3 regions of the Nodularia sp. UHCC 0506 genome follow, and region 2 is predicted to be linked to each of the others. Evidence: predicted binding sites of a transcription regulator. Region 2 holds the regulator's gene; each other region holds the start of a gene.
The links. The regulator NtcA, encoded in region 2, controls nitrogen genes in cyanobacteria. The targets are predictions, from matches to a motif close to TNTGTANNNNNNNNTACANA.

Region 1: the regulator NtcA is predicted to act here: its motif matches at 1,409-1,428, upstream of rpe (ribulose-phosphate 3-epimerase).
Region 3: the regulator NtcA is predicted to act here: its motif matches at 6,513-6,532, upstream of VB654_RS04755 (cell division protein SepF).

What each region holds. Positions count from the first base shown of each region.
Region 1 covers NZ_JAYGHH010000014.1:874-8,300, reverse strand. The annotation lists gene VB654_RS10850 (GIY-YIG nuclease family protein) at 1-536, shown strand, start outside; gene rpe (ribulose-phosphate 3-epimerase) at 675-1,382, opposite strand; gene VB654_RS10840 (S8 family serine peptidase) at 1,561-3,165, shown strand; gene tmk (dTMP kinase) at 3,895-4,524, shown strand; gene dacB (D-alanyl-D-alanine carboxypeptidase/D-alanyl-D-alanine-endopeptidase) at 4,582-6,045, opposite strand; gene ilvB (biosynthetic-type acetolactate synthase large subunit) at 6,218-7,427, opposite strand, start outside.
Region 2 covers NZ_JAYGHH010000006.1:161,823-174,175, reverse strand. The annotation lists partial or broken gene VB654_RS06960 (alpha/beta hydrolase) at 1-1,091, opposite strand, end outside; gene VB654_RS06955 (polysaccharide biosynthesis/export family protein) at 1,213-2,727, opposite strand; gene VB654_RS06950 (ABC transporter ATP-binding protein) at 3,365-4,345, opposite strand; gene hisB (imidazoleglycerol-phosphate dehydratase HisB) at 4,586-5,206, opposite strand; gene fabI (enoyl-ACP reductase FabI) at 5,273-6,049, opposite strand; gene ntcA (global nitrogen regulator NtcA) at 6,425-7,096, shown strand; gene VB654_RS06930 (DUF3084 domain-containing protein) at 7,346-8,731, shown strand; gene VB654_RS06925 (pre-16S rRNA-processing nuclease YqgF) at 8,772-9,218, shown strand; gene VB654_RS06920 (DUF3146 family protein) at 9,233-9,496, opposite strand; gene pdxH (pyridoxamine 5'-phosphate oxidase) at 9,584-10,228, shown strand; gene VB654_RS06910 (DUF3153 domain-containing protein) at 10,286-11,188, opposite strand; gene VB654_RS06905 (tetratricopeptide repeat protein) at 11,205-11,723, opposite strand; gene VB654_RS06900 (hypothetical protein) at 11,894-12,353, shown strand, end outside.
Region 3 covers NZ_JAYGHH010000004.1:57,108-69,460, reverse strand. The annotation lists gene VB654_RS04775 (1-acyl-sn-glycerol-3-phosphate acyltransferase) at 4-1,395, shown strand; gene VB654_RS04770 (hypothetical protein) at 1,566-1,757, opposite strand; gene VB654_RS04765 (RNA helicase) at 1,940-4,615, opposite strand; gene proC (pyrroline-5-carboxylate reductase) at 4,774-5,586, opposite strand; gene VB654_RS04755 (cell division protein SepF) at 5,807-6,409, opposite strand; gene VB654_RS04750 (YggS family pyridoxal phosphate-dependent enzyme) at 6,909-7,577, opposite strand; gene pipX (transcriptional coactivator PipX) at 7,574-7,852, opposite strand; gene VB654_RS04740 (energy-coupling factor transporter transmembrane protein EcfT) at 8,154-9,083, opposite strand; gene VB654_RS04735 (hypothetical protein) at 9,295-9,438, shown strand; gene der (ribosome biogenesis GTPase Der) at 9,431-10,795, opposite strand; gene VB654_RS04725 (cytochrome b/b6 domain-containing protein) at 11,016-11,744, shown strand; gene VB654_RS04720 (hypothetical protein) at 11,783-12,353, opposite strand, start outside.

The DNA.
Region 1 (7,427 bases), on a different contig from region 2:
TTGCAAATGATGGGGCAGAAATTATGCCTCTTGAAACTTGGCGCATGGCTGACCAAAATGCTAAAGTTGCCGGAGTTTATGCGGTTTTGGATGCAGAAAACCAAACCCAGTATATTGGCTATTCCCGGAATGTGTTGCTTTCTCTCAACAGTCATGTTAGCCAATATGGTGAGCAAAAATGCGCTTTTGTGCGTGTGCAGACTTTTAAGTTTCCCAAACGTCAAGATATGGAAGATTTGCAAGATGTTTGGATTAGAGAACTAGAAACTACACCACCTGGAAATGCTGCTGAAGGTGGAATGTGGGCGAGTACGGTAGGTGAGGCAGCTAAGGTGGTAATGTCAGAGGTGGAACGCCAAGCTTATGAGGAGAAAAAGTTAAAATTGCGGAAAGCAATGGCTGATTCAAGTTTGTCTCAGGGAATAGAAAAGGTGGATGCGAGTGTCGCAAAACGTCAGGTTCAACTCGAAGCAGCTGTGAAAAATGATGACTGGAGTTCAGTCATTGACGCGCAGACAGAGGAAACTAAATCTTAGCCCGGATTTCTGACAATAATTTCACCGATTTGAATAGAAAATAGCCGTTATCCCCGACGATAGAATAAAATAATAGAACCTCCCGAATTCAATTGGGGAGGTTCTCAAGTGACTGAAATTTATTTATTTGGCGAAATATTAAACCTTTGCCAATTCTGGCGCAGGACGCTTACTGTTACGAATAGATGACACAGCTTCAGCGTAATCTGGGGCTTTAAATACAGCTGAACCAGCAACAATTGCATTAGCACCAGCTTCCAAAACTTGCCAAGTATTATTAGCCTTGAGTCCCCCATCGACTTCAATCCAGGGGTCTAAACCGCGTTCGTCACACATTTGGCGCAATTGGCGAATTTTTGGCAACACACCGGGGATAAAGCTTTGACCTCCAAAACCGGGGTTAACGCTCATAATCAGTACTAAGTCGCATAGGTCTAGAACGTGTTCAATTAGCACTAAAGGAGTACCGGGGTTGAGGACAACGCCAGCTTTCTTTCCTAGTTCCTTAATTTGTCCCAATGTTCGATGCAGGTGGGGGGAAGCATTATGCTCGCAATGTACGGAAATAATATCAGCTCCCGCTTTAGCAAAATCTTCTACATACTTTTCTGGTTCTACAATCATTAAGTGGACATCCAGTGGTTTGGTTGTCACTGGGCGAATCGCCTCCACAACCAGAGGACCGATGGTAATGTTAGGTACGAAGCGACCATCCATTACATCAACATGAATCCAATCTGCTCCGGCGGCATCTACAGCCCGGATTTCGTCGCCTAGACGACTAAAATTGGCTGATAAGATAGATGGAGAGATCACAATGGGCTTTTGAGCTGGTTTTTGGGTCATGGTTAGTGGGTTTTAAAGCGTTCTCGTCTGTAAGCATTGTAACAAAATATTGAGCCAATCCTGATAATTTTGATCCCACCCGGTTAAAAGTACGAAAGAAATACTCCTGAACAGGGAAGCAAAAAAAATTATCTTGATAAACAATAACTAATAACAACTCATTACGAACAACTAGACAATGGGTAAAAAACTAAGCTGGATAGTTTGGGGATTGAGTGCTTCTTGTTTAAGTGCGCCTGTATTAGCTTCAGCTTTACAAAATCCTTTAGGTGCTAATGGCATTGATGCTCTGAGATTACACCAACCTCCTTATAATTTACTGGGGCGCAAGATTGCTATTGGTCAGGTAGAAATTGGTCGTCCGGGAATGTTTGGCTGGGATAAGGCTGTATCTCAAAATCGTGCCGTATCATTAGCGGGTGTGTTTATGCGCGATGGACCGGCTAAATCTAATACTGCTGTTGACTCACACGCCTATAATGTTGCTGGTGTTATGGTCAGTCGAGACAAAGCTTTTCCTGGAGTTGCTCCAAAGGCGCAGTTGTATTCGTCTGCTGTGGGTTCTACAAGAAACATGGGGCAAGCGGAAGAGTGTTTGACGGCACAACATATAGCCTTACAAAATGGTGATGATGTCCGTGCTATTAACTTCAGCTTCGGTGAACCTCTGAGCCGTGACCCACGTCCTGATGCGGTTTTAGATGGTAATGCTTTACTAACTTTATGTCTTGATTGGTCTAGTCGCGTTCATGATGTTTTGTATGCGATCGCGGGGAACCAAGGCAGAGGGGGTATTCCTATTCCTACAGATAATTATAACGGACTCAACGTTGCTTTTTCATCCCCCAGAAGAGGTATTTTTAATAAAGTTGACGTTTCTAATTTGGCGGCTGTTAACCAGGGTGCTACGGCTCGGTTAGCTGGTAAGGAGTTTAATATTGATGGTCGTCGTTCTATTGGTTTGGTTGCACCAGGAAGTAATATTCCGATGCTGAATCCAGATGGTAAGTTGAATAAGGTGACAGGAACAAGCTTTGCTGCGCCTCAAGTTACGGCTACTGTGGCTTTGTTGCAAGAATTTAGTGACCGACAACTACAAAATCAACAACGTAATTGGAGTATTGATGCTCGCCGTCATCAAGTGATGAAGGCTGTATTATTGAATTCCGCCGACAAGCTGCAAGATAGTGGTGATGGCTTACGCCTGGGAATGACTCGGACGCTGATTGATAAACAAAATCAAAACTGGTTAAAATCTGATGCTTATCAAGATTCCCAAATTCCTTTGGATGCTCAAATGGGAACTGGTCATTTAAATACTTTTCGGGCTTATCAGCAATTTAGCTCTGGTCAATGGCGAGCATCAAGTACAGTCCGTAGTATTGGTTGGAATTATGGCACGGTAGATGTTGGATCTACGGTGGATTATGCCTTGGATAAACCTTTAAAAAAGGACAGTTTTGTGAATATTACTCTGATTTGGAATCGGTTAGTGGAGTTAAATGATACAAATAAAAACCAGAGATATGATGTGGATGAAAGTTTTAGCGATCGCGGTTTGAATAACCTCGACCTATACTTAATCAAGGCAGATGCTCAAAATTCAGATACTGGTGTTGCTTGCTCATCAGTCAGTAAAATTGACAGTGTAGAACATATTTTCTGCCCCGTTCCGGCTACTGGAAACTATAAAATCCGTGTTCAGTTTCGTGAACAGGTCAACGAAGCAACTCAATCCTATGGTTTAGCTTGGTGGAGTGTTGCCAAATCTGCTTCAGATTAAAACAGGAATAATGTCAGTGGTGGACTGACACAGCTAAATTCGTGCCTTATTGTGGAATTTTAGCCAGCCCAGAACCGGGAAAATTATCAGCCACTATTTTAGTCCGGTCATACGACTACTGACTACTGGCTCAGGTTGGTAATGATTAGATCATTTGTGTATACAGGGTAGCTCTGACACAAGAAGAGTGGAGTTTTAATGGCGACTAAGCACAGTGCATTATTTATAACTAAGTTTAGTTCATAAACTGTCACGAATAAAATGTTCGATTTTATCCTAGAAGAGCTACTATTGATATAGTGCAAGGAGTGCTACCACTTCACACAATGTTTGTTACAAGTAATTCTGGCAATGCTTCTCGTCAAGAAATCTTGCCGTTTGCAAATGTGGCATCAAACAAGTGAACTGGTATATGCTTTTACAGAAAAGTACTTGAGTAATCCAAATTCTCAAGTGCTTTTTTGTGTATAAAAACTAAAGTAAAAACATTGATTGTTGTTTGTAGAATTGCTTTGATATCCAGTGTTTAAACGCAAACCGAGTCTTGCTCTAGCAAAAGGTTAAGTTATGAGTATAAACCCAGTTAATTCAAAGCTTTAAGCGTTTAGCATTGTTCCCAGTGATATGACTACGGCTATAAAAATTAATTCATTTGAGGTAAAGTTAAGCCTCCGGGTCAAACTTAATTCAAATGTTCATAAACCAGTATATTTAAACTAACTTAAAAACATGGGTGGCAAGTTAATTGTATTTGAAGGGGTAGAAGGCTGCGGCAAAACTAGCCAAATGCAGTTTTGTTGTGAATGGTTGCAACATTTAGGTATCTCCGTGGTTGTAACGCGTGAACCGGGAGGAACAGAGTTAGGCTTACATCTCCGCCGCCTTTTACTGGAGAAAGTCGAGAATAAATCAATTTCTGAGGTGACAGAATTATTATTGTATGCTGCTGACCGGGCGCAACACGTTGAACAAGAACTGAAACCAAATTTAGCAGAGGGGAAATATATATTGTGCGATCGCTATACTGATTCTACCACTGCCTACCAAGGTTATGGTCGGGGTTTGAACATGAGTTTAATTAATCAACTTAACTATATTGCCACTTCTGGGTTAGAAAGTGACTTAACTATTTGGCTAGATGTTGATGTGGAAGTGGGACTTGCCAGAAAACAAGGCGATGGAGTAGGATTAGACCGGATTGAACAAGAAACTATCGCTTTTCATCGGCGTGTGCAGCAAGGATATGCCGAGTTAGCTGCATCTTATCCATCTAGAATTGTCAGGGTTGATGGTAGTTTAACTCAAGCAGCAGTGCAAGACATAATTCAGGGAATTTTGCGGGACAAGTTGGAATTATGAGTTGATTTCACGCAGAGACGCACCAGGCGCACAGAGGAAGAGCTATCCTTGTTTGTGTTAACAGCGCTGTAATTGTGTTAGTAAAACGACAATTTCATCTATTGATTGGCGCACAACCCTAGCTGGTTGTTCAGAATGATTGACAATTATACTGAAAGCTAAAGGTTGATAATTGGGTGCATTCACATATCCTGAGAGGGAAACTACACCTGTCATAGTACCTGTTTTGGCTTGGACAATTTCTACAGCCGGAGTATCACGCAAACGATTTCTTAATGTTCCGCTAACACCCGCAACAGGTAAAGAAGCCCGAAAAATTTCTGCTTGTGGTGATTTTGTCATGGCCTGTAAAGTTTGCACCAAAGCTTGGGGACTAATTAAGTTTTTGCGAGATAACCCAGAACCATCTACTAATATGTAACTTGTGGGATCTACTCCTAATTGAGTTAAAGTAGTCTTGACAACTGCTAAACCTGCGTCGGCTGTAGTTTGATTAGTTTTTTCTGGTTGTTTAATCGCTAAAGTCCTTAATAAAGCTTCAGCATACAAATTATTACTATTAATATTTGTCTCTTTTAACAACTCAGATAAAGATGGTGATTCCACTGCGGCTAGTTCTCGGTCATTTTTTGCACTAGTACCGTATGACATTTGATTCACAGAAATTCCTGATTTCACCAAAGTTTGGCGGAAGTGACGCAAGAAATTTTGCACGGGATCAAAAACAGCGACCGCTCTCATAGTAGAGTTAGAATTTACAGCCATCTGTCCTTGAATTCGCAGCATTGGCCCTCTTAAACCCCGGCTAACTGCAACAAAACCCGATTCATCTTTTTGAGTAGTTATAGAATTATTTTCCACTAGCCATTGATATGCTTCCACCGGTTCATTCCATTTGAGTTGTAATGGTTTTCCTATGGTTTGGGGCGAAACCGTCAATAGAGAAGCATTTTCATTGACAATTAAACTGTTAACCGGCGCGCCATAATAAGCCGCTAAATCTTCCCATTCCCAACTAGGATGAATAATTTCACCTTGAAAATAACTATCATCAGCAATCAACTGGTTAACTTGCGTAATTCCTTGTTGCTGTAATTGTTTAGCTAGTTCTTGCAGTTGTGGTACTTTTAAACTGGGGTCTCCTCTACCGACTACACGCAAAACACCATTGCCATCTTGATAAACAGAGGTACGAATGCGAAAATCTGCACCCAATTGTTGTAATGCTGCGGCTGTTGTTAATAATTTGGTGTTAGAAGCTGGATTAAAGTATTTTTCAGCATCACGACTATAAAGAATTTGTTCATTAGCGAGATTTTTGACTAAAATTCCCCAACGCACTCGCCTAAATTCCGGGCTATTTGTGATGGTGTCTACGGCTGATTTTAACTGGGCGGGACAAATTGTGTTTGTGGTAATTGCCGGTGTGACTGGTGTTTGTGCTTTGGCTGTTTGTTGGGTGACAGCAATTTTAGTAATCAGAAACAGCGACAATAAGCCAATGGTAATTTTTTTAGACATTAATATAATTCGTAGTTCGTAATTCGTAATTCGTAATTTTTTTCTATGACAAAAAAGCAAGGGATTTGTTCCTATGCCAACATCTTGCACCTATAGCAATAACCGAAATATCCCCGACCTCTTGAAGAATTCGGGGATCTGAACCTCTGCTAAATTATTTCAGGTACATCACCTATAATTTAGTCCCACACTCAGAACAAAAGTTATGGGTAGGAGGGTTTGTTGTCCCGCAATGGCTACAGGAAACTGGTTCGACTACGGCTTTTGGTGGCTGTATAGGCAAACCAATCATTTGAGCGTTGCTTTTGCCTGGGGCTACCATTGGATAACAGTTTTCGTCTCTGGTGACTCGAATATCAACCACAACGGGGCCATCATGTGCTATCATCTGTGCGATCGCATCTTTTAACTGATCACGACTGCTAATTACCATGCCCTTAATGCCATAAGCTTTGGTTAAAAACTCAATGTCTGGCATCCCGACTTCCATATTGGAAGATGAATAACGCTCACCATAAAAGGCTTGTTGCCACTGGCGCACCATCCCTTGCCAACCGTTGTTTAAAATTACAGTCTTGACATTAATACCGTACTGTGCTAGTGTTCCCAATTCTTGCAAACACATCTGGAAACTAGCATCACCACTGATACAGATGACTTCTTCATCAGGGAATGCGACTTTTGCACCCATAGCCGCCGGGACACCAAAACCCATTGTTCCTAACCCAGCACTAGAAATCCAACGTCTGGGGCCATTTTTCAGGAATTGTGCTGCCCACATTTGATGTTGACCAACGTCTGTGGTGTAAAACGCGTGGGGGGCTTGGCGACCAATTTCCACAATCACCTCTTGGGGTGAAATGCTATCGGGATGTTGAGGCACTTGTAGGGGGTAGTCTTGCCGCCAACGGTTAACTAAATTCAACCATTCTTGATTTTTGTGTGGTATGTGTTTAATGCCTGTTTCTTGACAGCGACGTAACAAGTCAACTAAGACATGACGCACATCACCGACAATCGGGACTTCAGGAACTCTATTTTTACCAACTTCTGCGGGGTCGATGTCAATGTGAATGACTTTGGCATGGGAAGCGAATTCATCTAATTTACCAGTAACGCGATCGTCAAATCTCGCACCAACGCAGATTAACAAGTCGCAATCTGTCACGGCAAAGTTAGCGTAAGCAGTACCGTGCATTCCCAACATTCCCACAGACAAGGGATGATGCTCGTCGAATGCACCGATACCCATTAAGGTTGTAGTGACTGGGATATTAAATAACTCAGCTAGTTCTTTAATTTCTGAGTGGGCGTTAGAGGCGATCGCTCCACCACCAACATACAATAAGGGACGGCTACTGTTACGAATTAACTTAATTGCC
Region 2 (12,353 bases):
GCCTGACAGAACTCCCGCAGTTCTTTTAAATCTACTTCTCCACCAACTAAGGCTAAAGCCGTATAGCCTCCTAAAGAGTGACCAATCACATTGACTTGCTCTGTATTCAGTTTTCCTTGAAGTTGTCCCGATTGAGTATTGAGTTTTTCTAGTTCGTTGAGCAGAAAACTCACATCTTTTGGTCGTTCAATAAATTCACTAGCTGGTAGTAGTTGCGCCAAATTCATTTGATTTGCAGCGTTATTGATGGCTACAGAATTACTACCAGGATGTTCAAGTGCGGCAACGGTAATTCCATGAGAAGCTAAATGACGCGCTAAATAGCTAAAAAATCGCCGATTGGCTCCAAATCCGTGGGAAATTACTACCAGTGGTGCTGGGGTGTAACTTTGACTCCAATAAATATCTACAGGAATGCTGCGATTTCGTTGTCTGTCTTGAAAAGTGAGTGTCTGTTGCTGAACAGTGTTTTTTCCTGTAGCTGCTGGGTCAAAGGTGGGCTGAAAAGGCGTATTATTTTTTACTAATAATTCTTGTTCTAGCAAAATCCCAAAGGCCTGGTTTTGCAAGTTATTGGCGTTAAAGTTGATAGCGATTTGTAGAGCTTGAGTTGCATCTACAGTAATATTTTGTTGGGGATAGGCTCGTAACAGACCTATTGCGCTTAAACCGTTGATTTGACGTAGGGAGAGATAGAGCGCTGATTGCAGTCCTTCTATAGTGCTATCTGGGATTGCTGCTCTCAAAGAAGTAATTAATTGTTTACCTTGTGGCGAACGCATTAGCTGATCAACGAATTTGTCGGCTAAATCTGGATTTAATTCCAATCTTTGATGCAGGAATGCTCCTACCTGGGGTGTTAAGACAAAGCTATAAACTTGCAGGTGTTCTGGTAGTTTTCCCGTTTTGGCAAATTTTTCTAAATCAGCGATCGCTATAGACTGCTGAAATGGCCCCAAGCGAATAGTCACTGTTTCTGCTGCCTGAGTAGAAGGAATACCCACGCTGCAACTTACAGTCAGAGTCAAACTGCACAGTAATCCTTTAATTAAAGATATTCGAGGTGGATTTTTGTCTAGCCAAGAGTACATAGAATCAAACCACTTTCAAGGTAAGTCAATCTATTGACTACCATTATGGGTTTGAAGTTGCGATCTGCTGTACTAGTTAGTCTCCACAACTTCAAACTCATGATTTTATAATCAATCCTACTTAAAAGAAACCAAATATAGCCCTGAATACTCCCAGTAAACCCCCTAAAGGATTAATTACTGCACCAACACTGTCGCCTGTTCTAGCTAAACCAGAACGGTTGACGATGACAACATCATTATTGCGGAGTATGGGATTAGTCTCTTCATTAATTCCTTCAGAAAAATCAACTTTGACTGCCCGTTTGGTGACAGAACCATTAGGGTTAAGGCGAACCAAATCCACGGTAGTTGTTTTGGCTCTAGAATCATTGAATCCACCCGCAGCCAACAACGCTTGATTTAAGGAGCTATTAGGCTTAATATCCACGGTTCCTGGACTTTTGACTTCACCCACCACACCAACTTGAATTGTTGCAGGAGACAAAGTAGTGGCAGCTAATTGAGTCGCTTCTGCTGTATTGATTTCAGTGGCGGTAGGTATAAAAATCGTATCTCCATCCTGTACAATGATATCTTGATTGATATCACCAGACTGCAATAATTTCCAGAGGTCGATATCTATATTTTGTTCTGTACCGGTTCTTGTGGGTCGGCGCAGCTTGAGATTACGAATATCAGCTTGTGATGTAATTCCCCCAGCTATTTGCAGCGCTCTCATCAGAGTCGGAATATTACCAGCACCAGCACCACCTTCTGCTCCGCCGACAGTTGGGCCAACTAGATATGAACCAGGACGATTAACTTCACCAATAATAGCTACAGTCCTCGGTGTGTTTGGACTAGCAGCAAAGTTAGCTGCAAATAAATTTCGGGCTTCTGCAATGTTAAAAGTGGTTGCAGTTGGCACAACAATGGTATCGCCATCCCGTAAAGTAATATCCTGGTCTATGCGACCTGTCTGGATTAGTTCCTTTAAATTCAGATTCACGACCTGCTCGGAGGAACGTCCTATCCTACGTCTTAATTGAACTTTAGTTACGTCTGCTGCCAAGGTTACACCCTGAGCTGTAGTTAGTGCAGATAACACGGTTGGGTATTGTACACCGGGATTATTACCCGCACCTCCTTGTAAGTTCAGAGTATAAGACCCTGGACGTGTAACTTCTCCGGCAACCAAAATATTAATCGGCCGAGGCGATAACAGGTTAACTGAAATTAAGGGACGTTTGAGAAAGCGAGAATACCTGTTAGCAATTTCATCAGCAGCTTGTTCGGTTGTTAGACCCAAAACGGGGACACTGCCAATTAAAGGTAGGTTAATTGATCCACCTGGAGGTACTTGGTATTCTCCAGTATATTCTGGTACTTCAAATACATTTACACGAATCAGATCACCCCCTCCTAACGTATAGTTAGTATCTATGGGGATAGTTGATGACCCTTGTTGTGTTGAAAATATGGGTTGTGTACTTGGAGATCCTGATTCTGCTGAGGGGAAGGTTGGTTGTATTGTTTGTGCTACTAATTTTTCCTGCACTGCACTGGCAGAAGGTACAGCAATATTAAAAGCCGTTAACAAAGCTACACCCAAAAAGGGCTGGGTGATGAATTTCAACAAACCGATGTTAAGCATATTTACCTGAAAAGCTGAGACTGTGGTCGGCATAGTTGTCTAAATATTTTGATTATTGACTATACTTAATTATTCAAGTTCCTCGAATTAATTGCCCCAACATTCTTATTTTCCTAGCAAAGTGTAATTTTCCGGAGTGATATTATTTTTTATTCTTAAAATTTTAGTAAAGTTCTAGCAAAGTACCATTTTTTGGAACCATATTATTTTTTATTTTGTAATTTTTAGTTAAGTTAAATTAAAAGCCAATCATAATTTTTACAAGGTATAAAATAGCAACTTTAGGAAGTGAAAACAATTATCCGTCATTTTTAGAGGAATTGAGCAAAGTTTTGATTGCTGAGTATAAAGCAAGTAGAGGCAGGTTGATTAAAATTATTTGTTGGTCATTCAGGATATTTGTTATAACTTGTGTGGCCTAGTCATACCCGCCCTTACTGCAAAACCGCCAGCTATCAAGACTGTTTTCACTCACGCTCAAAACAGCTATTAAGTAATTAAGCAAAGATCAGATGATGATAAATACTGTTGCATTTATGATTCAATGATCACAGATTTTAAGATGTTGTTTTCTAATTTGTAAGTTGAGCGAATCACTCCTTGATCAAGCTTGATTATGCCAATTTTCTACGTAATTCTAATGAACATTTTTGTTATGATGTAACTGTTGCATAAAAAAATCTTCTAGGGAATGCCGAGATAGGTTTATAGAGATTATTTGCCCCCTCATCAATCGGAGACTAGCAAGGAAATCATAGTAATCTGCTTGGAGTATGCCTTGCCAAGAACCATCACCCTCAAAAACTAGATTAGGTAGCCACTGTTTCAGAACTTCGGAGTCACCACCTCGACCTTTGATATGGTAAGTGTTGTCACTGCCTAAGAGTTCATCGAGAGAACCAGAACAAATTAATTCACCTTGAGAGAGGATAGCCACGCGATCGCAAATTTGTTCAACTTCACTCAAAATATGGCTATTGAAGAAAATAGTTTTACCTGCGGCTTTCAGCGATAGAATAATTTCCCGCATTTGGTAGCGTCCTATGGGATCTAAACCAGACATGGGTTCATCGAGGAAGATTAGTTCAGGATCATTAATCAGCGCCTGTGCCATGCCTACACGCTGTAACATTCCCTTAGAATAGCGACGCATCGGCTTTTTGCGGGCATCGGCTAGGGATAAACCCACTAATTCTAGCAGTTGAGGAATGCGATCGCGTTGCACGTTCCGAGGAATCTGGAATAAACCCGCCGCCAGCTGGATAAATTCCCAGCCGGTCAGATAGTCATATAAATAGGGATTTTCTGGGAGGTAGCCAATAAGTTGCTTAGTAGAGCGATCGCCTAATGGCTGACCCAATAATACACCCTTACCTGAACTGGGGCGGATAATTCCCAGCAACAGTTTTAATAGGGTAGTTTTGCCAGCCCCATTTGGCCCTAATAACCCAAAGGTTTCGCCTTTGTAGACCTGAACCGAACAGCTTTTGAGCGAGACAATTTTTTGATTCAGCCAAAAACCCGTGCGATAAACTTTTCGCAAATCAGCAGTGAGGACTACTGGCGGATTATCAATAGTATTTAGTTGAGGATCAGGGATATCTACACCAGACTTCATAGCCACAATTATAACAACTGCCAAGGCGATCATGTCAGTGTTGATTGCTGGAAGTCCTTGAATTAGCTGGGTTGATACTCAGCATTCCCCTGCCTATACGGACGGGTTTACCAAGGATTTCGACGGACTACAGACTCACTGCCAAAACCCGCCCCCTACCCACTCAGCACTTTCATACACCACTAAGTTTGACAATGATCACAAATTGAGTAGCTCAGTGGTTCCTTTAACCTTGACATTCTATAGGATACCCTTAGAACTGGGAATTGTACCAGCACGACGAGAATCAATTTCCACCGCCATGCGGGTTGCCCTAGCAAAAGCTTTAAATGTCGCCTCAATAATATGATGGGAGTTAATGCCATCTAGTTGACGAATGTGCAGTGTCATTTGGCTATGGTTGACCAAGGCGACAAAGAATTCCCGAACTAGCTGAGTGTCATAGGTTCCCACTCGCTGAGTAGGAATTGACAAACCATAGCTCAGATGAGGTCTACCAGAAAAGTCCAGCGCCACTTGCACTAAAGCTTCATCTAATGGGGCGAGAAAATTCCCAAACCGAACGATACCTTTTCTGTTACCTAGAGCTTGACTAAACGCTTGCCCTAAAGTGATACCCACATCTTCATTGGTGTGGTGGTCATCAATTTCCCAATCTCCCTGGGCTTGGACATTTAAATCAATCAGCCCGTGGGAAGAAATCTGATGCAACATATGATCCAAAAACGGAATCCCGGTGGCTGCTGTGCAGATGCCTGTACCATCCAAGTTGATCGTAACTTTTATATCAGTTTCGCCAGTGGTGCGATGAACAGAAGCAGTGCGAGCAGTTTCAGTTGAACTTAGGCAATCTGTTTGCATAGTTAAAGGGTATTAGGGGCAGGGGCAGGGTGCAGGGGGGAGAAGATGTATCTCAATGACTAATGACTACATTCCCATGATTTCATATCCTGCATCTACATACAAAACTTGCCCTGTAATGCCACTGGCTAAATCGCTAGACAAGAAAGCCGCAGTATTGCCTACCTCTTGCTGCGTCACAGTGCGCCGTAGGGGAGCTACTTCTTCTACATGGTGAATCATATCTAAAATTCCGCCTACTGCTGAAGAAGCTAATGTACGTATCGGCCCGGCAGAAATGGCATTGACTCGAATGTTATTTGGCCCCAGTTCAGCAGCCAAATAACGTACACTAGATTCTAATCCGGCTTTAGCTACTCCCATGACGTTGTAGTTAGGAATTGCTTTCGCGCCGCCTAAATATGTCAAAGTGATAATGCTACCACCTTCTGTCATGAGGGGTTTGGCCGCACCGCTTAACTGCACTAGCGAATAGGTACTGATTTCTAACGCCGTTTTGAAACCAGAACGTGAGGTTTGGCTAAAATCGCCAGTCAAATCATCTCGGTTAGCGAAGGCTAAACAGTGGATGAGAATATCTAATTTCTCCCACTTATCCCGGATGGCGGCAAAGGTAGATTCAATTTGTGCATCATCTTGAACATTACAGGGAACAAATAAACTGGGGTTGAGAGGTTCCACCAACTCCGCCACTTTTTTCTCCATTTTGCCGCGCTCATCTGGCAGGTAGGTAATACCCAGGTTAGCCCCGGCTTTGTGCAGTTGTTGAGCAATCCCCCAGGCAATGGAACGGTTGTTGGCAATCCCTGTAACTAAGGCGTTTTTTCCAGTCAGATTCAGCATAAAAATTGTGAATGTGATCAATCATTAGGAGCATACTAGAATCTGAGGCGAGTTTGTCTTAGTTCTGCACAACTTTTGCAAAAATGATCATTAGGAGAACTGTTTTTTGAAAAGTTTCTCCAGATAATCCTGAAGATATTCTCAAGATATCGTGAATTTTTGGGGAAAAAACCTGATGACCACAACTGTGCAAGAACTTATAACAACTACTCGCTAAAAACATCAAAAATTATGTATCATTATGAACAAATAACTGCGAAGTTGTGGCTTTGAGTATAGGAATGCACAGAAAGGTTGACGGTGCTTTATTGATTTTTCAGGTGTATTCTTAGGTAATCAGTTTTTGTTTTTCCGGCATTGGGTAGGGGAAGGGAGATGATCGTGACACAAGATAAAGCCCTAGCAAATGTATTTCGTCAGATGGCGACCGGAGCATTTCCTCCAGTTGTAGAAACATTTGAACGCAATAAAACAATATTTTTTCCCGGCGATCCTGCTGAACGAGTTTATTTTCTTTTAAAGGGTGCTGTGAAACTTTCCAGGGTGTATGAGGCAGGAGAGGAAATAACGGTAGCACTGCTGCGGGAAAATAGTGTTTTTGGTGTGTTGTCATTACTGACGGGAAATAAATCCGATAGATTCTATCATGCGGTGGCATTTACACCTGTAGAGTTACTGTCAGCGCCAATTGAACAGGTTGAGCAAGCGTTTAAGGAAAATCCAGAATTATCTATGTTGATGCTGCGAGGCCTTTCTTCGCGGATTCTCCAAACAGAGATGATGATCGAAACTCTCGCTCACCGTGATATGGGTTCAAGACTGGTGAGTTTTCTGTTAATTCTTTGTCGTGATTTTGGGGTTCCTTGTGCTGATGGGATTACGATTGATTTGAAGTTATCTCATCAGGCGATCGCAGAAGCAATTGGTTCAACTCGTGTAACTGTAACTCGTTTACTAGGGGACTTGCGTGAAAAACAGATGATTTCAATCCACAAAAAGAAGATTACCGTGCATAAACCTGTCACCTTAAGTAAGCAGTTCACTTGAATTTCCCTCGAATATGGTAAAATCAGGGGGTCAGTAAAGACGTTAAAGCCTAAGTGTAGACTACGGTCAAATAAACGCTCAACACCTAAACCAACAGGGTTTAACGCCTCGATAATTGCGATACAAAGCAAAATCTTTGTAGAATTCCACTATGGTGATAGTGGGAATATCAAAAGGTAATGAATGAAAGTAGTAGGCTGTATCTGGAAGCATTATGCCTCCGGCACACTAGGTGAACGGTAGCTGAAGATGACCACCGGGTACATCCTGATAGCAGCAATTTTAATTTTGGGGGGCGTAATTGCCACCGTGGGCGATCGCATTGGCACACGAGTTGGCAAAGCACGCCTCTCACTATTTAACCTGCGTCCGAAAAAAACGGCTGTACTAGTAACTATTTTTACTGGTGGGTTAATTTCGGCATCAACATTAGGAATCTTATTTGCAGCTGATAAAGGACTGCGCCAAGGGGTATTTGAGCTTGAAGATATTCAAAAAGACCTGAGAAATAAGCGGGAACAGCTAAAAACTGCCGAAACTGAAAAAAGTCAAGTAGAGATTGAGTTAAGTACAGCTAGAACTGAGCAAACCAAAGCACAGCGAGACTTACAGGTAATTAACAAATCCTTGCAAGCAGCTAACGCGAAACAAGAAGCCACACAAACTCAACTTCAACGCACCCAAAACCAGTTAGCTGAACTGGTGAGCCAGTATCGACGAGCCTTAACTGAACTGCAAAGTGTTTATGATGAGAGAGAGACATTGCAGGGGGCGATTGAGGAACTCCGAGCAGAACGGCAACGGCTGTACGCAGAAGCTAAAACAGCTATTAACCAACGCGATCGCAAAATTGCCCAATTGGATGGATTGATCAAAAAACGCAATCAAGAAATTGCTTCGCGAGAGCAAGTGATAGCCACAAGGGAATCTCGCCTCAAAGAATTGGAAAAACAACAGAATTATTTAGAACAAGAAGTAGCAAGGCTAGAAAAATTTTATCAGTCATACCGTGACCTGCGTCTAGGTAAGTTAGCACTGGTTCGCAATCAAGTTTTAGCTGCGAACGTGGTTCGCGTTAATCAAGCCAGTGAAGCTCGTCAAGCAGTCATGCAGCTTTTGCAAATAGCTAACCAGAATGCCAATATTCAATTAACAGAACCGGGAGAAAAACCGACAAATAAAGAGTTACTGGGTATTACTCAACAAAGAGTAGAGCAACTCAGCCAGCAAATTAACGACGGTCGAGAGTATGTGGTGCGAATCTTCTCTGCTGGCAATTATGTGAGGGGAGAAGACCAGATAGAATTTTTTGCGGATGCAGCCCGAAATCAATTGGTTTTTTCCGAAGGCGAGGTACTAGCGACAACTACTGCTAATCCCAAAATTATGTCATCCTATCAGCTATCGCAAAGACTGGATTTGATCATTTCGGCTGCGGAATTTCGGGCGCGGAATGCCGGGATTGTCGAGGGTGTGTTAAGAGAAGGCTCTCATCTACGCTTTTTCTTACAATTAAGACAGTATGAGCAACCATTAGAAATTAAAGCGATCGCTAGGGAGGATACTTATACAGCAGGCCCTTTAAGAATTAAGTTATTGGCAATTTTTAACGGCGTAGTTGTTTTTAGCACTTAAGAAATAAACAGAAGATTCAAATAATTTAAGTGTATTTTTTATGACTTTTAGTGAATTTTCACCAACACAACCAGTCATCTTGGGCTTTGATCCCGGTAAAGATAAGTGTGGTTTAGCAGTCATGGGACTAGATCGGCAATTGTACTATCACCAGGTTGTGACAGCACAAAAGGCGATCGCCACCATTGAAACCCTGCGTCAACAGTTTCCCGTCTCCTTATTAGTCATGGGTGATCAAACCACCTCTAAACAGTGGAAACAGCAACTGCGTGAGGCCTTGATCGAGCAGCTAAGTATAATTTTAGTTGATGAGCGTTACAGCACCTTAGAAGCACGCGATCGCTACTGGCAGATGTATCCACCCAAAGGGCTAACAAAACTCTTACCACAGGGCATGAGACAGCCACCAAGACCCATAGACGACATAGTTGCCCTCCTCTTAATTGAAAGATACTTAAATCGCCTAACTACTAGTGTTGAAGATTGACCCATTAACAATGACTAAAGTTCAGCCCTAATAGTAAAAGCATAATCTCCCCCAGGTTCTAGCTGATAATCTTGCTGTTCTAAGAAACGACCGAGAGGTTCTTTAATCAGGGCGCGACCTTGGGACGGCTTTACAGACAGTTCTCCTCGGCGAAAATGCCATTTAAAATGCCACTCAAAGCTACCCGCACTTACTTCCCCCTCAAGAAAGCCGAGTTGCCACGATTGACGGATAATTCTGACATGGGCGGTAGTTTCTGGAAGACGTTTGGCACTCACAATGCTTTATGTCACGTGTGGGATAACAGCCCAATCAATAGGCTACTTCTTTTATTTACCAAACTTATCTAAAATATACAAATTGACATGGACAAGACCGTAGCAGACCTTCGCAAAGATTACACCTTGGAAGGTTTGAGTGAAGCCGAGATTAACCCTAATCCCTTTATTCAGTTTAAAAAATGGTTTGAACAAGCACTAGCAGCCCAACTTCCTGAACCGAATGCGATGACTCTGGCTACTGCTACACCAGATGGTCAGCCTTCAGCCAGAATGGTATTACTGAAAGATTTCGATGAACGGGGCTTTGTTTTGTTCACTAATTACAACAGTCATAAAGGACAAGAACTAGCAGCAAATCCTCAAGCAGCTTTAGTTTTTTGGTGGGCGGAATTGGAACGTCAAGTCAGAATTGTGGGGACAGTCGAAAAAATTGCCCCAGAACAGTCTGATAGTTATTTTGAGATGCGTCCACCCAATAGTCGTTTAGGTGCGTGGGCTTCTCATCAAAGTCAGGTAATCTGGGGGAGAGAAGTTTTAGAACAACAATTGCAGGAATTTCAGGAAAAATATAAAAATCAGGAAGTTCCTCGACCACCTCATTGGGGAGGCTACCGAGTCATCCCCAGCAAAATTGAGTTTTGGCAAGGTCGCTCCAGTCGTCTGCATGACCGCTTGCTGTATACTCGCGGTGATAATCACAGTTGGAAAATTGAGCGCTTATCACCATGAATAATTTTGGATTTTGGATTGTCATGTAATCTAAAATCTGAAATCTAAAATTGCTTCTTATTCCGTGGCTGCTGCTTTGGTATCAGATGCAAATTGAACTCTGGGATCTGGCATAAAGGTATATCTCAGGTAAATTCCTCCCCAGATGAACAGGATAATTAACAAACCACCAATACCCAGGGGACTAGGTAGCCAGAAAATAACTTCTATGTGGTTGAGTTGACCTGGCTGGAGTTGCCATACTAATTGCTTACCTTGCTTTTGAGGATTGATAGCGGTTTCAGTTCGTTGAATATTTCTAGCTCCCCAAGGGGTTTTTATGCTAAATTCTAGATCGAGAATTGAACCAGTGTCAGATAATACGTTACCTCTGCTGGCAATTAAGGAGAGCGATCGCAAGTCTAAATCATAAATTAAGCGATTCCTCACTAACAGCACAAAATTGTTCTGATTGATGAGTAAATTAGATTCAATTTTCGGTAATTCTGATGTAGATGCTTTCTGCAAAGCCTCAGCTTTTTGATTAGTCCGAGAGTTAAAAAAATCGTTGAATTTTTCTTGCAACTCTTGACCATTACTAAAAGGAATTTTTACAATAATTTCTTCTGGAGAAATCCGTTGAGTTTTACCTTCTAGTTGACGGGTGCGCCGTTCTATGCTATGTAACCATTCATATACATAGTCACCACTAAAGCTGGTGAGTCGTTCTCCCAGTTTAATATGTTGTACGATTTCGCCACTATTTGAGTTATTGAAGGTAACACCGGCATCGTAATCAACACAACCGGTTAGCAGCAGTGATGATAACAGAACCAGCCACAAAATAGGATTTTTGATCGGAAAGATCCGACGAATGAGACTCCGACTGATCAGCTTGATGAATAATGCCATTTTGATTAACACAAAACTGAATGCTTTGGTGAATCTCACTAAAATCTTTCTGAAAATAGAATAATTCATCATAATCTCCCAAAAACTAAAAACTCAACCAAGCCAAGTACGAGAGTGTTAACACAATAACAATTAGTGCTACCCCAATAAAGCGATTATCTTGGGTATTCACTTGGCTAAGGTCTGCTAATTCTGGTTCAGTAGGTGCTTGACGAGAAGCTTTTGCGTAATTTCCAGATGCCCGAATTTTGGCATCATTATCAGACAATGTGCCTAAATCTGGGATTTCCGTCATCCACTCACTGGGGCGTTGGAGTTTCGGGGCTTTTAAAATGTAAAGTAACTCTTTTGCCTGTTTGCTGGTTTCTGGGAAAGGATGACGTTGGAGTTGTTGACAAAGAGCGATCGCTTCTTCAGTCCGCCCAGCTGCTTCATAAGCTGTTACCAGCCAGAGTTCAACTTCACCTCCAAGGCGAGAATTTCGAGATAACAAGGCGCTGGCTTTTTCCAAGTTTTCTACAGCTTCTCGATATTTCCCATTTTCAAAGTTAAGTTTTCCAGCCTGATAACGACTTCTGGCAATTTCTAAACTTTCTGTACTCACGTTTTACACACCAATCAGCACTGCTTGAAATTTGTCGATGTCAGCAATTTTTTGAGAATTTTCTGAAAAGCTGACAAAATGGAAGTTGATTAACGTTTAAAATTTTAACCAAGTAGCTGCGGCTATTTACTGAAAAAAATTCAGATTATCAAATGCAGGTGAGCAAAAATATGCTAAAAATCAAGCATTTACAACTGAATTGGCTAGGAATAGGAATAATTTGCTCTGTCATCAGCGCTACAATTACCCCAGTGGCTGCCCAGCGTGTCATCATCATTAATAACACTGTGAGAATTAATCAGCCGCCTGCTGTTGGTTCTTTTATTTATGGTAGTCCGATTCCTACCCCCATGCCTGTCAATCCAAGCACAGGGTTAATTCCCAGACGCAGCAGCGATCGCGACTATCACTCTTATCCTGTATTTAAGCCAAATGTGAACCCTAATTCTGGGTTGATTAATTCAACTTTAATTAATCCCATATTTCGGAACTCAACCCTAGTTAATCCCGTGATTTTTAATCATAATTCCCAGAAAAATACACCATTGAGGAGGCGATCTGCTGGTAACAGCGCTGTGCGATCGCAGGTGAGAATGAATCGACATCGTGTCAGATCCACAGGACGATCTA
Region 3 (12,353 bases), on a different contig from region 2:
ACCTTGGCAGATGCAATTTATCAAGCACAAGCACCCCTAGAATTTATCCCTCCAGCCTTCAATCCCTTGGTTCTGAAAGGCTTTCATCTGTTGCTACCAAGTTGGATTAATTGGCAAACAGCTATTACCCAAATTGAAGCAGATAATGTAGAGGTGTTGGTGGATCTTTATCGCCAGTTTCAAGAAGGTAAAGTGCGCTTTTTGTTGGCATTTCGCCATCCTCAAACAGATGATCCCTTTTGTTTAGGTTATTTGTTTTCTCAAATACTGCCAAAAGTAGCACGAAACCAGAACATAGCGCTACAGTTACCCTTTCATGCTCATTTTATCTACGATCGCGGTATTCCTCTCTGGGCTGGTTCTTATGTTGGTTGGATTGCTTCGCGTTTGGGTGGAACTTCCATTCAACGGGGTAAGGCTGACTGGACGGGGTTACGTTCGGCGCGTGATTTGTTTGCTAACGGTCAATTTCCGATGGCTGCTGCGCCAGAAGGTGCTACTAATGGTTTGTCGGAATTTATCAGCCCTTTGGAACCTGGTATCGCTCAATTAGGCTTTTGGTGTGCGGAAGATTTGCAAAAGCAGGAACGCTCGGAACAAGTTTTAATTGTACCAGTTGGGATTAAATATGATTATGTGGCTGCTCCTTGGAGTGCGATCGCCAATCTATTAACTGATTTAGAAGCGGCGAGTGGTTTGGTGGTACATTCGGGACAGCAAAATGAGGTTCCCTGTCTGGAGTCCCTTTATCCCAGGTTATTGACCTTAGCAGAACACTTACTTTCGTTGATGGAAAAGTTTTATAATCAATTTTATCATCAAAAGTTGCCAGATGCGGAAACGATAGCCACAGAAACAACTGACCGCAATGCGGCTTTAGTCATCCGGTTACAAGCTTTATTAGATACAGCTTTACGGATATCCGAGGAATATTTTAACTTACTATCCAAAGGACAGTTAAGCGATCGCTGTCGGCGAGTAGAACAAGCTGGTTGGAATTATATATTTAGAGAAGAGTTTAAGGATATCAAAGCATTATCACCTGTCGAGAAAGCATTAGGCGATCGCGTCGCTGAAGAAGCCAATTCCCGAATGTGGCACATGAGATTAGTAGAAAGCTTTGTCGCCGTTTCTGGTAACTATATCAGAGAAAAACCCACAGCAGAAAGATTTGCCGAAACCACATTAATTTTGTGGAAAATGATTGCTCGAATTAAAGGTAATAAAATCAGCCAAATGCCGCAACTAGGTAGACAAGGAGTGAAAATTACCATTGGTGAGCCGATATCAGTATCAGAACGATACCCAGCGTATAAAGAAAATCGTTTGGAAGCTAGAAAAGCCGTAGCTGATTTGACCAATGATTTGCAGCAAGAATTGGAAAATTTAATTTGAAAGTTTGTAGTGAGGACTTTAGTCCTCTACACAATACTTAAGCCCTCACTACAAAATCAATTGTAACAATTATTATAAGTATTAAGTTTTATGAATAAAAGCTCAACAAATTTCTTAGTATTTAGATTTCAAGCAACATTAAATAAATTTAATTTTTTATTTAATTATTATTAATCTTCTCCAACTTTAATATCTATAACTATACGTCTTGGCGGATAAATAGTGAAATTAAGTTCATTTCCACCAAGCTCTTTTAATAAGTAACTAGTAGCTTCTTCATCACATCTAACAATTGCATGAGCTATTGCAGCATAATTAGGGTTTTCTGTGAGTAATGGTTTAATAGCTGCAATTGGTATCATAAGGTTACATTAATGATATTTAAAATTTAATTCTAGTGGTTCTCCTACCCCAGCACCAATTACAAGCATTTTGTATTGTAAAAGTGTTTTCGGTAATGTAAAAATTAGGGTTGGGGAAACCCTTCCTCGCTGGTAATGGGAAGTTGCGAGGAGGGAAAATATTAGCTGAAACTCAAAATGGTTCAATCAGCTATCTCATTGACTGGGAACCGATCAATTAATTGCATCGCCCGATAAGCATTACGTTGGAAATCTTTCGATAAATGCGGAACGTGGGGGATTTGAGATAATAAATCCAAAGTCCGGCGTAAAATTCTCACCACATCCCCTTCATCCAAAGTGGTATTTTCGCAGAGTTCTGTCCACGGTGTTCCTAACGCCCACTTTTCCACTATGGCAATTAATTCAAGTTCCAACCAGATAGGCAAAGCGACATTGTACCGCCGTTGCAATTGAAATATTTTGCGGCGAATATTCCGCAATTTTGCCAAGGCTTCTACTACTTCATTGCTAAGTTCAAAGTGGACTCTACTATCTGGACGAGGGGTTTCAATCACTAAAGCGGCTGCTGCTGCTGCTAAATGATGGGGATCTAAATTATCAAATTCACCACTAGCGAACACTAAACCCAGCCATAATTCATTTTCTCCTCGAATGGCGGCGGCAATTTGCCCTAATTTCGTGGGAACTAAATTATCTAAACAGTCAAAGTGCTGCAAGATGGAAATTAAATTGACAAATTCTTCCCAATGGCGTTGTGAGTGTTCCTCGACTTGTGATTGTAATTGTTCCAGTTCAGCTTCTAATTCCACATAACGCGCCCGGCGTTTGAAAATTTTGCTGACATTGCCTGATTGATGAATGGGATTTGCTTCTAATTGTTCTTGAACTGCGGTGACGCGACTGAGTTGTTCGGCCACTTCTGGAGGCATATATATTGACCCTTCTCCAGACTCAGGAATGCGTTGCGCGATCGCAAATGTCTCTTCACTCCCACGCAGCGATTGACCGGGCTTTAACAGCAATTCAGGTGGTGGTACGATATGCTCTGGCACATCCACTCGTGGCAACTCAGCATACAAATCGACGACATCCTTAGTTGTCACCACATACCAGCGATTATCTTGCCCCAAGCAAATCAAATAAGGAGCTTCGCCATTACCAGGAGTTTTTCCGACTAATATTGCTGTTATGGGTATAGATACAGCAATGTTTTTACCTTTGAGACTCAACAGTGTTCCCGACACGGCAAAGCTCAACATCATCACAAATTCTTCTTGCCGATTTTCTACTGCTTGTTCTTGCAGGGTTGATAATAAATGGCGTTCTACTTTCAAGCGTTGCCGTAATTTCTCATAAACTGCTAGTTCTTGTTCATTAACTGCGGCAATTTGTTCGTGAAGTTGGGCTAATTGGGTTTGCAGTTCGGTAATCTCTTCATACTCTGGTCTTAAATGCACAGTTGCCATGTACTGCCCAAAACTGCGTTCTATGAGTTCCTTTGCTTGCTCCAGTGTATGAATTTGCAGCAAGTTCAGTACCATTCCATAGCTTGGCGTAAACTGACTCACTAATGGATCTGGTTTAGATGTCGCTAAATACGCCGCTTCCTTCGAGCCTTCAAAGGGGGTTTGGACTGTGACTACATGACCTTGTAAATCCATGCCCCGGCGACCAGCCCGCCCAGCCATCTGGAGGAATTCCGAAGCGTTTAATAAGCGATGTCCAGAATCAGTCCGTTTGGAAAGGGTGGAAATAACTGTTGTCCGGGCTGGCATATTAATTCCCGCCGCTAGTGTCTCTGTGGCGAAGACGACTTTAATTAGTCCTTGTTGAAATAGTTCTTCTACTAGTCCTTTCCACGCAGGTAAAATTCCAGCATGGTGAGCAGCGACACCTCTGTACAGGGGCGCAATTTGCCCAGAACGCCCGGCTTCAGGATTACGAGCTAAAAAATTATCAATTTGCTCGCGTAATATTTGCGACTCGTCATTATTTACCAACCATAAATCACCAACTTCTGCAACTGCTTTATCACATCCCCGGCGACTGAAAATAAAGTAAATCGCTGGGAGCATATCCCGTTGTTGTAGCTGGCTGAGGGTATAAACTATCCCAGGGGCTTCTGGTCTACCATTTCGACCCCTGTCTCCTTGCTTCCTTTTACCTCTGTTTGCCAGACGGGGATTGATTTTGTTTTTGCTTTCATTCAGCAGGGGAAACAGCCCTTTGGGATTGCAATAGTAAAATTCTAAGGGGACTGGACGAAAATCGGAATAAATCAGGTCTGTGGGACCGTGAACGCGATTCAACCAGTCGGTGAGTTGGTCGCTATTGGCAACAGTTGCGGAAAGAGCTGCCAGTTGAATTTCACGAGGACAATAAATAATGGATTCTTCCCAAACTGTTCCTCTTTGGCGATCATTCATGTAGTGGCACTCATCTAGCACCACAGCTTCCACGTCTACTAAAGAAATACCGACTTGCCCGATGGGTGTGCCATAGAGCATATTGCGGAAGATTTCTGTAGTCATCACCAGAATTGGTGCATCTCTGTTAATAGAAATATCTCCAGTTAACAGTCCAACTTGGTCATACCCAAATTGCTCACGAAAATCACGTAATTTCTGATTTGATAATGCCTTGAGGGGTGTGGTGTAAAACACCCGTTTTCCTCGTGATAAGGCTCTATAGATGGCATATTCCCCAACTAACGTTTTGCCCGAACCTGTGGGCGCACATACGACTACGGAGCGTCCAGAATTTAGGGACGCGATCGCATCTTGTTGGAATTGATCCAATTCAAAGGGAAATATTAACCCTAAGTCAAGTTCTGGAGATGGTGCGGGATAATTCACTCAATCAAATTTGCAACCGGACTTTTTACTATATTAACGGCTATTTTGTCAACTTCGTTAGTCATTAGTCATTGAGAAATAATATAATATATCTTCTCTTACTCAGCACTCCCTACTCCCTACTCCCTACTCAGCACTCAGCACTCAGCACTCAGCACTTACTTTCCTAACTCTTGCGATCGCAGTGCCGCCGCTTTGACTGCTTCAATTAATGCTGAACGAAATCCTGCTTTTTCTAGTTGGGCAATTCCAGCTATTGTTGTACCACCGGGACTGGTAACACGGTCTTTGAGTTCTGCGGGGTGGATTTTGTTTTCTTGCAACAGTGTCGCTGTTCCTAAGACAGTTTGCAGGGCTAGTTGATTGGCGATCCCTCTGGGTAATCCTGCTGCTACTCCCCCGTCTGCCAGTGATTCTACCATCAAGGCTACGTAAGCAGGACCACTACCAGATAGTCCTGTGACTGCATCCATGAGTATTTCGGAAACTTCTACCACTTGTCCCACTGCCGAAAAAACTTGATGTGCTATTTTGTGATGCTTGGGACTGGTGTATGCACCTAAACACATGGCGGTAATTCCCGCCCCCACTGTGGCTGGGGTGTTGGGCATGGCTCTAATGACTGGTAACTGGGGAAATGCTGATTCTAGTTGGCTTAAGGATACTCCAGCTAAAATCGAAATTACTAAAGGCGAAATTTGAATAGTCAGAACGTCTGCTAATTCTTGAGCGATCGCACTGAATACTTGTGGTTTTATTGCTAAAAATACTACTTCGTTAGCTTCCGTAAAAACCAGTCCATTATCTGTAGTGACAGTTACATTATATTTTTGTCGCAAATAGCTTTGGCGTGTCGGTAGGGGTTCGCTAACTATAACTTCTGATGGTTGATAGATTTCCCGCGCAATCAGGCGGGATAACAGGGCTTCTCCCATGACTCCGCCACCAATTAAGCCAAATTTAATAGTCATTCAGTTATATAGTCAATCGTCAATAAGAGCAGGTTTAACCTATTAATCTATGGTATGGAAAAGTGCTGAATGCTGGGTATAAACCCTTTTGCTTCAGGGGTTTCAAGCAATTAACACTGACCTAACAGCCTTAGCAGTTGCTATACAATACCATATTTCATTAAACCCGCCCGTACAATCGTCAAAAATTTTGGTTTCTGAACCTTTGACTAATTTGCAGTTACTGTACCATGCGGTTAACGTCGTTGCCCCAGGCTTGATTTGGTGTACTTGCGGGACGTGAAGGACGAACGGGCGTTTGTGGTACTTCATGAATAACTCCACCTTGGGTGCTGACTTGCACACAACTAGGCGTAAACAAAAAGATGCTTTCTCCGATTCGCTCTTGATGTCCATCGAGGGCGTAAGTCCCACCAGCGACAAAATCAACTGCTCGTTGTGCTTGATCCGGGTCCATGATGGTCAAGTTTAAAACAACTGACTTACGCTCTCTGAGGGCTTGAATTGCTTGGGGCATTTCTTCAAATGTACGCGGCTCAAGTACTAACACTTCTGAAATACCGTTAATCGCTCCTGGCATATTAATCACATTCCCCATCGTAGACTTTGTTCCTGAGGCTACATCATCACCCATTGTAGTCATGGGTTCCCGCCAGCGTCGATTTTGAGCAGTGGCTTCTGCTGGTGCTGTTTGGGGATTTTCTTCTTGATAAAGGTTTTGGTAGTTACCAGGATCTGTATCGGTTTCTTCTTCGTAATATTCGTATTCCACTTGCTCATTCAGACCTACAAAGTCTCGCAGTTTCGTAAATATGTTGTTCATTCTTATGCTCCTGATAAAAGTTACCCTGATTGCTTTGGCTATTAGTTAATGTAACCAGACTTGATTGCTACAAAGTTCAGACGACTTAATAATTTTATCGCTGTCTGTAGCTTCTATTACAACTAGGGTTAATGAATTGACGTTTTGGGGAACGCCTGTAGATTAACTCACACGCAATAATGAGTCAAGATTATAGCCTAATGATTGTTTGAAATAAAGATGACTTTCTCCCGCATTTTTTTGAGGGTTAATCTCAGTGGCTACTTAATTAATGGTATGATAACACACAGCATTTATAAAAATACCTCTGTATTTTATTCCTCCTCATTTTGATCCCAGAACCAAAGATCAACTCATACCCCAGCTAAAGTACAAGGCATTGAGAGTCATTATTCATTGGGACTAACGATGGTGAACTAAGGACTAAATCGATGGAAGATTATACCGCAGACCCTCTTCAGCCAGAGGATTTCCGCCGATTTCCAGGATAGCTTACAGCCTAAGTGCGTTGACCAAATAAGATAGTTCCTAATCGTACCATCGTTGATCCCGCTAGTACTGCCAGGCGATAGTCTCCTGACATACCCATTGAAAGTTCCTGCATTTTCAGGTGTGACCAGTTTTGCTGCTGAATTTCTCTGGCTAATTTGGCAGTATCATTAAATACATTCATGGTTTCAGTTTCATTCAAGCCTAAAGGCGGAATTGTCATCAAACCCTGAATTTGCAAATCTTTACATTGGTTGAGGTCAGATAAGTCAGCGAGTAGTGCTGCCACACTCCAACCCGACTTATTGGGGTCAGGAAGAATTTTTACTTGTAGACAAACTTGAGGACTGACTCCTAGTTGTGGCGCTAATTGATTTAAGCGCTGCGCCAGTTTCAAATTGTCTACAGAGTGAATCCAATCAAATAATTCCAGGGCTTTTTTAGCTTTATTACTTTGCAATCGTCCAATAAAGTGCCAGGTAATATCCGGTAAGTCTTGTAACTCGGCTTGTTTACTGGCAGCTTCTTGGATACGGTTCTCGCCAAAGTCACGAATTCCGGCGTTGTAAGCAGCGCGAATGGCTTCAGCCGGAAATGTCTTACTGACAGCAATTAACCGGACTGAAGGTGGTAGTGATTCCCTAATAGTGGTAATACGTTCGCTAATGGCACTGGTCATTGGAATGTACGTTGGAAAACACTCTGAAGTTGCTCATACTCTTGGGATTGACCACTGCGGCGTAGAGTACGCAAGCGATTTTCTAACAACATTCGAGCTTCAGTACGTCCTATAGACTGGAATTTGATCCCTTTAATGTCGTTTGCAACCAAAAAAAACAACCGTTGGGCATAAAGTGTAGTGAACAGATCCTGGTTCTCATCGACCATACAGATCCGATAAAGCAAACCCCAAGTTGGATGATTTATGTAAGTTTCTGAGATTTCTGGATTCATTTAATAGTCAAGGTAGGAGTATATATATCTTTTCGCAGATCAGTACAAATGTTCAGAAGATAATACACCCCTTTCGCCAGAATATTTGGTTAACTTATGGGAAAATCACTGATTCTGGCCATTGAATGGCTGTGTTCAAAACCTTGATTGTGTTTTGAATAGGCAGATGAAGCTGGCCGTAGAAGCGTAGAAATGCACAAGATATCAGAAAAGCAATTACTTATGTCTGTCTGCTTTGGCTCTTTTCCATATTGCCATAATTATCGCTCTATGGAGCAAAATGGGCAAGGGGATGATGAGGTTAAGCCAAATTTCCTAATACTATTCTAGCACCCCAGAATAGTGTGAGCATAGCGATCGCTAACCAATCTCTAGCTTTGAGGCGTAATTCGTGCCATTTGACTTGATGTTCGTTGGGACTGGTGAAACCGCGCACCATCATTGCACTAGCCATTTGTTCGGCACGTAAGAGGAGATTCTTTAACAATCTTTCTGCGACTGTCATTCCAACTTTGACTGCGCCTTTTAACCCCAGTTTTTTCCAATTAATTGCCCTAGTCATGACAGAACGAATTAAATTTTGTACTTCTTCGAGAACTAGGGGAATAAATCGCAAGGACAAAGTTAAGGTTAGAGTAATTTCAGTGACGGGGACTTTGAAGCGTCGTAGGGGTTGCATTAAGCTTTCTATTGCAGTCGTAATTTCTTCTGGTGCGGTTGTGAGCAAATATAGGTTACTGCTGTAAATTACGGTGAATATAATCGTACTGACTCTGATAGCCAAATCGATGGATCGGCGAGTTACTTTAACTGGCCCTTTATGAAATAGGATGTAGCTGTAGCCTTTGCTGTCGCCTCCTGTTGCGGCTGGGATAATATCGGTATTTCTGGCGTTTGCTGGCTGAGTTAATACTTGTTCGTTAGTGGGTAGGCGTGGCTGATATTGTACACCCAAACCATCAGGACTGATACTGATTAGTAGGAAAACAAACAGTGCTAGGGTTAACAGCCAGCCCATTTGTTGTTTCCAGACTCGCCGGGGTATTCTGGCGATGACAGTAAAAATAATTAATAGTGCAACCAGTAGTATTCGCCACTCGTTATTAGCAAAGCTGTAGCTAGTTAGAAAGCTCATCAACCAAGCAATTTTGACACGAGGATCGAGTTTATGTAGCCAAGTTTGCGGTTGTTCTAAGTACAGTCCAAGTGGTAGCGATCGCAATAAATCCATATTTGAATGCTGGGTAGTAGAATATCAGGGTTTGTATTCACTATTTTGACCTGACATACCCTGAAATATAACCCTTAAGGGGCAGGGGCTGTAATTCGTAATTCGTAATTCGTAGTTCGTAGTTCGTAATTCGTAATTCGTAATTCGTAATTCTCTACTAGGCAGGGAGCAGGGAGCAGGGAGCAGGGGTAAAGAAACGAGTTAGCCGGGCATGAAGTCAGCGATCGCCGTTGGCAGTGGCAGGGAGCAGGGAGCAGGGAGCAGGGGTAAAGAAACTTACTCAACACTTTCCCCACTCAGCACTCAGCACTCAGCACTCAGCACTTTCCCCACTCAGCACTCAGCACTCACTTAACGCGAGTCGCTCTATTGACGCTACCAACTTCCATCTCTCGCACCTTTTTACTGCGCCAAAGTAAACGCATGGGTGTACCTTTAAACCCTAATTGTTTGCGGAATTGTCTTTCAATGTAGCGGCGGTAGTTGTCATTAAAGCGTTTGGCTTCGTTGACGAATAGGGCAATGGTTGGGGGTTGGATGCCCACTTGAGTCCCATAGTAGATTTTGCCTTGACGACCACCCCTAGAAGCTGGGGGCGAATGCCAACTCACAGCGTCTGTCAGGACTTCGTTAATTACAGATGTACTCACACGGCGTTTGTGTGATTCAGCTGCTTCATTCACTAAGTCTAAAATTTTGTCTACCCGTTGTCCTGTGGAGGCACTGACAAAAATGATTTCTGCCCATTCTGTAAAGTGTAACCGGGCTTCTATTGTTTTTTCGTAGTCGTAAATGGTGTATGAGTCTTTTTCAATCGCATCCCATTTGTTGACGACGATAATACAAGCTCGACCTTCGTCAATAATTCGCCCGGCTAATTTTTGGTCTTGGTCTGTGACTCCATCTAAGGCATCAATGACCATTAAAACTACATCGGCGCGGCGAATTGCTTTGAAAGCACGGTTAATACTAAAGAATTCTGTACCGTAATCTATTTGTTTTTTTCTGCGAATGCCGGCGGTGTCAATTAAGCGATAGACTTGCTCATTCCGTGAAATTACGGTGTCAATAGCATCGCGTGTTGTCCCAGAAATGGGGCTAACAATTGACCTTTCTTCACCCACAAAAGAATTCAATAAACTGGATTTGCCGACATTGGGGCGGCCGATAATGGCTACTTTAATCTCGTTATCTTCTGCTATTTCTGTAACGATGGGGATGTGACTAATTAACTCGTCGAGTAATTCGCCTGTACCACTACCATGAATTGCGGAAATGGGGTAAGGTTCGCCCAAGCCTAATCCCCAAAATTCCGAGGCTTGAACTGCGCCTTGGTCTGGGGATTCACATTTATTTACAGCCAGTAAAACAGGTACTGGTTGTTGGCGTAACCATGTAGCAATTTCTTGATCAGACCCTGTGAGGCCAGTTTGACCGTCTACAACCAAAATAGCGGCGCTGGCTTGTGTAAGGGCTGTGAGTGCCTGTTGGCGAATCAATGGCAGGAATTCGGTATCGTCGTTAAAGACTAAACCGCCTGTATCTACAACTAGAAAATCGCGATCGCGCCAGTAAGATGGCATATAAGTGCGATCGCGTGTCACACCCGGTTCGTCGTGGACAATCGCCGTTTGTTCCCCGGCGAGACGATTAACCAGGGTGGATTTGCCCACATTCGGGCGACCGATAATAGCAACAATTGGCAGTCCCATAAAACCAGGGTGAGTGAGAGAGATAGTATATCACCTAATATCTATTTATTTTAACTTCTTTAATTCTTTTATTTAATTATTCAACCCTAATGCGAAATTTAATGGCGCATCTTAAAAGTCATTGTTATTCACTGTAACCAGCAGATTTTGATTCACAAGGGTTTATTTTTGAGATATTCTATAACCAAATGAGCCTTTTAAAATCGTTATCAATCAGCTTATGAGCCGTTCAGTCCCCTATCAGCCTTTGTTGTTGCGAATTTTGCATGGCATCAGTGGAATTTTAGTAATTACGGCAATCATTACCGGCTTTTTAGTTTACAACACCTTTGACCAAAGATTTGGTAAAATCCCCGTTCCCAAAATTGCTCCCATTCAGGATATTCACGGTACTTTGGGTTTATTCTTCTTACTTTTATTACCAGCGTTCACACTTTATAGCTTTCATGCTGGAGAAAAGCGGCTATTACAACCAGACTCTATCCAAAAACTCACACAGGTTGGTAAACCAATTTGGTGGATGAGTCTACAACGTATTGTTAATACTCTGATGTTGATTGCCTCGGTTTTGGCGGTAATCTCTGGCAGAATGATGAAGGAAGAATGGCTTCCTATAGGTGAACTTGATCACCTGTGGTATTATTTCCATCTCATTGCTTGGGTGATCATGGTTTGTTGTTTAGCTATTCATTTGTTGATGTCTGCTAAAGTGGGTGGTGCGCCATTGTTACTATCAATGTGGTCAGGGAAATTCCGCCCAGGAGATAGTCCGAGAAACTGGTATAGTCGTTTGCGTAGTTGGTCGAGTAATTTTCCCAATAATTTTAGTAGTGCTGAAATTAATCAGTTAATAGAAAGTAATTTTTCTCTGAGAATTATTCAAGTTATTGTATTGGTGGGAATTATTGTGGCTTTTGTGTCACCCCTGTTTTTTGCTGGTAATCAATAAGTTAATAAATAATCCATTACAAATGAAAATAGCTGTATCTAACGCAATGAGCGAAAAATTACCCGTCCTGGAGTTTCTTCTTGATTAATCCGTGCATAAACCCGCAGACAAGTTAAAATTTCTCCAGGAACACCGCCACAGTTCAGTTGTAGGTCGTCTTTGGAAAATTTACAGACATCGGCGTAGAGTCCAGATAATTGGCGAATCTTCACGTCATAACCCAGGTTAATCGCCGTTTGAGCAATTTTTTTCAAAATGCGTCGTGATTCTTGCTGTAAGTTTCCCCACCATGAATAACGCTCGACTGGAGGGATAAATACGAGGGAATGTATGGCTTCATCTATGTCTATCCATGCACGCAAACTGAATAATTCATCAGAATTTGACTCAGCTTGTTGTATGCGATGCCAGCGATCGCTTAAAGTATTGATATATTGAGTCCTTTGTTCTGGTTGAGACTGTAAAGGCATAATATCAAAGCTAAACACGCTTTTCAAGGCATGATGTAAATCTGGATCTATGTCTATAAATCTCAAAAATAGATGCACGAAACCAGCTAGACAATATAAATTTCCATATTCTGCAACTGGGTTAATTCCTGTTTTTAAT